One region of the Stenotrophomonas sp. YJH_SMC_4 genome, then DNA from elsewhere that is predicted to be linked to it. Evidence: riboswitches for the same ligand, from Rfam matches in the RefSeq annotation. Region 1 holds a riboswitch; the other holds the start of a gene.

Region 1 (3,681 bases):
GAGCAGAAGTGGGCCAGCTTGTGCGCGTCCTTCGGCAGCGTCTCGTCGTGGAATTCCTTGGCCTTTTCCGGATCCAGGCCCAGGTGGAACTGGTCCTCCCAGCGGAACTCGAAGCGCGCCTTGCTCAGCGCGTTGTCGCGTACCTGTGCGCCCGGATGCCCCTTGGCCAGGTCGGCCGCGTGCGCGGCAATGCGGTAAGCCATGATGCCGTCGCGCACGTCCTGGCGGTTGGGCAGGCCCAGGTGTTCCTTCGGCGTCACGTAGCAGAGCATGGCCGTGCCAAACCAGCCGATCATCGCCGCGCCGATCGCACTGGTGATGTGGTCGTAGCCCGGCGCGATGTCGGTCGTCAGCGGCCCCAGCGTGTAGAACGGCGCTTCGCCGCATTCGCGCAGCTGCTTGTCCATGTTTTCCTTGATCAGCTGCATCGGCACGTGGCCGGGGCCTTCGATCATGGTCTGCACATCGTGTTTCCAGGCGATCTTCGTCAGTTCACCCAGCGTTTCCAGTTCGCCGAACTGCGCCGCGTCGTTGGCATCAGCGATGCAACCCGGGCGCAGCCCGTCGCCCAGCGAGAAGGTCACGTCGTAGGCCTTCATGATTTCGCAGATGTCTTCGAAATGCGTGTAGAGGAAGTTCTCCTTGTGGTGCGCCAGGCACCACTTGGCCATGATCGAGCCGCCGCGGCTGACGATGCCGGTAACACGCTTGGCGGTAAGCGGCACGTAGCGCAGCAGCACGCCGGCGTGGATGGTGAAGTAGTCCACGCCCTGCTCGGCCTGCTCGATCAGGGTGTCGCGGAAGATCTCCCAGGTCAGTGCCTCGGCGCGGCCGTCAACCTTCTCCAGGGCTTGGTAGATCGGCACGGTACCGATCGCCACCGGCGAGTTGCGGATGATCCACTCGCGCGTCTCGTGGATGTGCTTGCCGGTGGACAGGTCCATCACCGTGTCACCGCCCCAGCGGATCGCCCACACCAGTTTCTCCACTTCCTCGGCGATGCCGGAAGACACCGCGCTGTTGCCGATGTTGGCGTTGATCTTGGTCAGGAAATTGCGGCCGATGATCATCGGCTCGCTTTCCGGGTGGTTGATGTTGTTGGGCAGCACCGCACGGCCACGGGCGATTTCGTCGCGCACGAACTCCGGGGTGATGACTTTCTGGATCGACGCACCGAAGGCCTCGCCCGGGTGCTGCTGCAGCAGGCCGGCATCGCGGATCGCGTCCAGGCGCTGGTTCTCGCGGATGGCGACGAATTCCATTTCCGGCGTGATGATGCCGCGGCGCGCGTAATGCATCTGGGTGACGTTGGCACCGGCACGTGCACGGCGTGGCAGGCTGCGCGCGGGGAAACGCACCGCGTCAAGCTTCGGGTCATGCTCGCGATCGCGGCCGAACGAAGAACTCAGTCCTTCAAGCTGCTCGGTATCACCGCGCTCTTCCACCCAGCCGCGACGCAGTGCCGGCAAACCGGCGGACAGATCGATGCGCACCTCCGGGTCGGTGTACGGGCCCGACGTGTCGTAAACGGTCACCGGCGCATTCTCTTCGCCACCGAACAGCGTCGGCGTACGGGTCAGCGCGATCTCGCGCATCGGCACCTGCAGATCCGGGCGTGAACCGGGCACGTGGATCTTGCGCGAGCCGGGAATGGGCCGGGTCACGGATGCGGAGAGTTGCTGGGCCTGTTGCTGCAGGGCGGAGAGCTGTGCGTTCATCGGGCGTCGTCCAGGAAGGTCAGGGACGAAGCGGCGGCGCACGGCACCCGCGCACGGACGGTCCTTGGGCGGAGTCCGGGCACAGCTGCATTGCAAAGCTTCCCTACGCCGGTATGAGCCGGATCAGGTTCCAAGGGACTGTCTCAACCGTGGCCACATGGCCCGGTACCCCCGCTTCTTGGTGCGCATTAGAGCATAGACCGACCGCCTCCGGGATCAGATCGCCATTCGTTAACGGAACCATGACGTCGCGTTCAGTAACGTGCACGCCATCGCGTTGCTGAGATCGATGCGTTCCCCGCCGCCTTCGCGGCCCCTGCCCGGTCCGTGCTGCATGCCGCCGGCCCTTCGCCGCAAGCTCTGCTCGCTCCCCTCAATCCCCCTTGATCGGAGAAGCTCCTTCATGGTGTTTCGCGTTTCCATCGCACTGGTTCTGCTGCTGGTGCTGCTCGCCGGTATCGCCCCCGGCCCCTTCAACACCGTGGTCCAGTCGATGCTGGCGGAAGTCATCCGCAGTGTCGGCTGGCTGTACCTGCTGGTGGTGTTCCTGGCGCTGGTGTTCCTGATGTACCTGGCGTTCGGCCGCTTCGGCAATCTGCGCATCGGCGGCGAGGACGCCGAACCCGAGTTCTCGCGTGCCAGCTGGATGTCGATGCTGTTCGCCGCCGGCATGGGCATCGGCCTGGTGTTCTGGGGTGCGGCCGAGCCCATCTCGCATTTCAGCAAGCCGCCGGAAGGCCTGGCGCCGCAAAGCCTGGATGCGGCGCGCGCATCGATGCGCTATGCGTTCTTCCACTGGGGCCTGCACCCGTGGGCGATCTACGCACTGATCGGTCTGGCGATGGCCTGGTTCCAGTTCAACCGCAATGGACGCGGCCTGGTCAGCGACATGCTGCAGCCGATCATCGGCCGCCACCATCGCGGCTGGATCGGTCGGGTGGTCAACATCGCCGCCGTAGTTGCCACCGCGATCGGTGTCGCCACCACGCTCGGCTTCGGCACCATCCAGATTGCTGCCGGTATCGAACGCGTCTTCAGCGTGCAGGCTACCGTCGCCGTGCAGATGACCATCATTGCCGTCGCCTTCGTTTTGTACATGGCCTCCACCGCCAGTGGCGTGGAGCGAGGTGTGAAGTGGCTGTCCAACTTCAACCTGGCGTTGGCTGCCCTGCTGGCAGCCATCCTGCTGGTGCTGGGGCCGACCGGCTTCATCTTCGATACGTTCACCACCACGCTGGGCTCCTACCTCAACCAGCTGGTGACGATGAGCCTGCGCATGTCACCGTTCTCCGGCAGCACCTGGGTGGCGGACTGGACGATCTTCTACTGGGCCTGGTGGATCTCGTGGGCGCCGTTCGTGGGATCGTTCATCGCGCGCATCTCGCGCGGCCGCAGCGTGCGCGAGTTCGTGATCGGCGTCGTGCTCGCACCGACGCTGCTGGGCTTCTTCTGGTTCGCGGTGTTCGGCGGCACTGCGTTGTGGGCACAGATCTTCGGCCACGCCGATCTGGTGCAGGCGCTTGGCAATGGCTACGAGACGGTGTTGTTCACACTGTTCGACAGCATGCCGCTACCGCTGTTGCTGTCGTGCATCGCGCTGGTGCTGCTGATGATCTTCTTCGTGACCTCGGCCGATTCGGCGGTCCTGGTGCTGGCCAGCATGTCCACCGACGAGGCTGGCGACCCACCGTTGAAGCGCAAGCTGGCCTGGGGCATTGCGGTGGCACTGATCGCAGCGGCATTGCTGCTGGCCGGAGGCCTGGACGCGCTGCAGGGCATGATCACGATCGCGGCATTGCCATTCGCGCTGCTGATGGTGCTGGTGATGGTGTCGCTGTACCGGGTGCTGGACCAGGAGTACACGCGCGAGCGGCGGCAGGCGCAGCGCCAGCGGCACATGATCGATGCGTGGATCGCACGCGAGATGGCGGCGCAGGAGGAGACCCAGGCGGAGGCAGCGCGC
Region 2 (3,681 bases), on a different contig from region 1:
GCGTGCGCAGTGCGGCCTGCCTGGAAGAAGAGCACCACTTCATCGCCCATCTCGCCGCAGCGGGCGTACCGGTGGTGCAGGTGCTGCCAGCGGCCGATGGCCACACTGCGGCCGAACATGGCGAATGGACGTTCGAGCTGCATGCGATCGGCGTCGGCGAGGACCTGTACCGCGACGCCGTGTCGTGGTCGCTGCTGACCGATGTCGCGCAGGCCCGCGGAGCCGGGCGCACACTCGCGCAGCTGCACCGGGCCGCCGCCAGCTACCACGCGCCCCAACGCAGCACCCATGTGCTGGTCGCGCGCGACGATCTGATCCGTGCCGACGATCCGATCGCGGCCATCAAGGCAGGGCTGCACGAGCGTCCCGGGCTGGCCCGCTATCTCGCGCGCATTCCATGGGAAGCGCAGCTGCAGCGCGACGTGCTGCCGTGGCATGCCGGCCTGGCCGAGCGCCTGCGCGATGAGCCACGATTGTGGGCGCACAACGACTGGCACGTTTCCAACCTGCTGTGGCGCGATGGGCAGATCAGTACCGTGCTGGATTTTGGCCTGGCCTCGCCCACCAGTGCGCTGTTCGACCTCGCCACGGCGATCGAGCGCAACGCGGTGGCGTGGCTGGAACTGGAGCGCGGCATGGAGACGGTGCGCATCGATATCGCGCTGGCCCTGCTCGACGGCTATCGCCAGGTGCTGCCGCTGTCGGCGGCACGCGTGCACCTGCTGGCCGACCTGCTGCCGATGGTTCATTTCGACTTCGCACTGTCCGAAGTGGAGTACTTCGAAGGCGTCACCGGCTCGACCGCCAATGCCGACGTCGCGTGGCAGCCCTTCATGCTGGGGCATCCGGCGTGGTTCCACAGCGCGCCGGGACAGGCACTGCTGCAGGCGCTGCACGCGGCGGCGTGACCCGGTTGGCGCACCATTGGGGTCAGATCCCTTTCCTGCGGAAAGGGATCTGACCCCGCAGCCTGGACCCCGCAGCCTGAAGGACGCCGGCTCGCAAATCCGTACCATTTGTAGTGAAATGGTCACCTGAAGCGGGGGTGCCTGGATCTGCCAGGCTGAGAGAGTCCCTTGGAACCTGATCCGGTTTGCACCGGCGTAGGGAGCTTTGAGCCGCAGCCACACCCCCATCATGGGCCCTGTGCACCTGCGCGCCGTCGCTTCGTCTCCCTTGTTGTCCGAAGACGAACCGAATGAACCGCTGCCTGCGCCCCACCCTGCTCTCCCTCGCCCTCTGCGCTGCGCTGCCACTGCACGCCAGCGAGGCCGATGCGTCCCCTGATGCGGCTGCCACCGGCGCCGAGCGCTCGCCCACCGAACTGGCGGCGGTACGCGTGCAGGCCGGCAAACCGAAGGCCGATACCTCACGCGTGAACGCCTTCGGTGGCGGCAGCTGGAAGGACACGCCGGCCTCGGTGAACGTGCTTGAGCGCGATTACCTGGACCGTCGCCAGGTGCGTTCGCTGTCCGAGCTGGCCAGCAACGATGCCTCGCTGGGTGATGCGTATGCGCCGGTGGGTTACTACCAGAACGTCGCCATCCGTGGCTTTGCCCTGGACGCCGCCACCGGCTACCGCTTCAACGGCCTGTCCATCGCCGGCGAACAGCGCCTGGCGCTGGAGAACGTGCAGTCGGTTGAAATCCTCAAGGGCGAAGCCGGCCTGGCCGCAGGCGTGATGGCGCCGGGCGGCATCATCAACTACATCGGCAAGCGCCCGGCCGAAGTGCGCACCGCCACGCTCGGTACCGATTCGGAAGGCTCGCGCTACGTCGCCGTCGATGTCGGCCACTGGATCACCCCGCGTTTCGGCCTGCGCCTGAATGCCGCATGGGATTCCAGCAACTCCTATGTCGAGCACGCCGACGGTCGCCGCAACTTCTACTCGCTGGCCGCCGACTGGCTCATTGGCGAGCGCGGCAAGCTGGAAGTGGATGCCAATTACCAGACCAGCTCGCAGCGTTCGGTGTCCGGCTACCAACTGCTGGGCGCACGCGACCTGCCGCGTGGCGTCGACCGCGAACACCTGCTGGGTTACCAGCCGTGGCAGCGCCCGGTGGATATCGCCAGCACCAACATCACCGCGCTGCATACCTACGACTTCAACGAGGCCTGGCAGTCGCGCATCTCGGTCGGCCACAGCCGTTCGGTGATCGATGACAACGTCGCCTTCGCCTACGGCTGCTACTACGCCGTGCTGTGCGCCGATGGCAGCGTGCCGGGCAACTACTTCGCGCCCAACGGCGACTATGACGTCTACGACTACCGCAGCCCGGACGACACCCGTCGCAACCAGCAGGCCCGTGCCGAGCTGCGTGGCCGCTTCGAGACCGGCAGCGTCGGCCATGAGCTGACCGTCGGTGCCGACTACTTCCGGCGCACCGTGGACAAGCGCCCGAGCGTCAACGAGTACGTCGGCACCAGCAACATCCACGAAGCACCGGTGCCGGTATTCGCGCCGTCGCCGAAGATGCCGGGACCGTCCGCACAGCGCCTGGACAGCCGCCAGACCGCGTTCTTCGCGCTGGACCGGATCAGCTTCGGCGATGACTGGCAGTGGCTGGCCGGTGGCCGCTTCGTGCGCCTCGATGAGCGCGCCTACGACAAGCGTGGCACCCCGCAGCGGCACAGCCGCCTGTCGCGCTTCCTGCCGCAGACTGCGGTGGTGTGGAAGGCCACCGACCAGCTCAATGCCTATGCCAGCTACGTGCGCGGCATTTCGCTGGGCCAGGAAGCGCCGTTCTGGACCAGCAACGCCGACACCTTCCTGCCGTCGGTGCAGTCGCGGCAGCTGGAAGTGGGCGTGAAGTACGTGCCGGTCGAAGCGCTGACCCTGGGCGCGGCCGTGTTCCGCATTTCGCAGCCGTACCAGTACGCCAAGCCCGACAGCAGCGACGTCGGCTACACCTTCGTCGAGGAAGGCACGCAGACCCACACCGGCCTGGAGCTGACCGCCAACGGCCAGCTGACCGATGCGCTGCAGATCGTGGCCAGCGCCAGCGTGCTGCAGGCGCGCGCGCGCGACACCGGCACGCCGGCCTATGAAGGCCATCAGCTGGTGAACGTGCCGAAGGTGCGCGCCAGCGTGCACCTGGCCTATGCGCTGCCGTTCGTGCAAGGCCTGGACGTGACCGGCGGCTGGCGCTATGCCGGTGCCAACGTGGCCCGCGCCGACGGTGGCGTGCGCGCACCCGACTATTCAGTGTTCGACGCTGGCCTGCGTTTCCAGCATCGCCTGCGCGAGCGCGCAGTGACCTGGAACCTGTCGGTGGACAACGTGTTCAACCGCTTCTACTGGCGCGATACCGGCAGCAGCGGCGGTGACTACTACCTGTTCCCCGGCGCACCGCGACAGGCCCGCCTGTCGGTGACGTTCGCGCTGTGAGCGGCGTGATGCTCGAGTGGACCGCCGCACTGTGCAGCATCCTCGGCGTCTGGCTGATGGCCCGGCGCCGGCTGGCGGCGTGGCCGGTGGGCCTGCTGTCGGTGGCGCTGTATGGCCTGGTGTTCGCCGAGGCCAAGCTGTACTCGGACACCCTGCTGCAGGTCGCCTTCGGTGGTTTCCTGGTCTATGGCTGGCTCAACTGGCGACAGCATGCCGCCGATGAGGGCAGCATCCGCATCGTGCCGCTGGCGCGCGGCACGCTGCTGCGCGACCTGTCCATCGGCCTGTGCGGT

Evidence for each region. A riboswitch is a leader RNA that binds a small molecule or an ion and turns the genes downstream of it on or off. The one in region 1 is predicted to bind thiamine pyrophosphate.
Region 2: it holds a riboswitch for thiamine pyrophosphate, as region 1 does, so the genes downstream of both, AC5P9F_RS13705 (TonB-dependent receptor) here and thiC (phosphomethylpyrimidine synthase ThiC) in region 1, are expected to answer to the same signal.

Annotation. Positions count from the first base shown of each region.
Region 1 covers NZ_JCAFUR010000002.1:422,386-426,066, reverse strand. Annotated here, with positions in the region: gene thiC (phosphomethylpyrimidine synthase ThiC) at 1-1,718, opposite strand, end outside; TPP riboswitch at 1,801-1,901, opposite strand; gene AC5P9F_RS05395 (BCCT family transporter) at 2,122-3,681, shown strand, end outside.
Region 2 covers NZ_JCAFUR010000008.1:118,140-121,820, reverse strand. Annotated here, with positions in the region: gene AC5P9F_RS13710 (phosphotransferase enzyme family protein) at 1-908, shown strand, start outside; TPP riboswitch at 1,032-1,127, shown strand; gene AC5P9F_RS13705 (TonB-dependent receptor) at 1,199-3,388, shown strand; gene pnuC (nicotinamide riboside transporter PnuC) at 3,397-3,681, shown strand, end outside.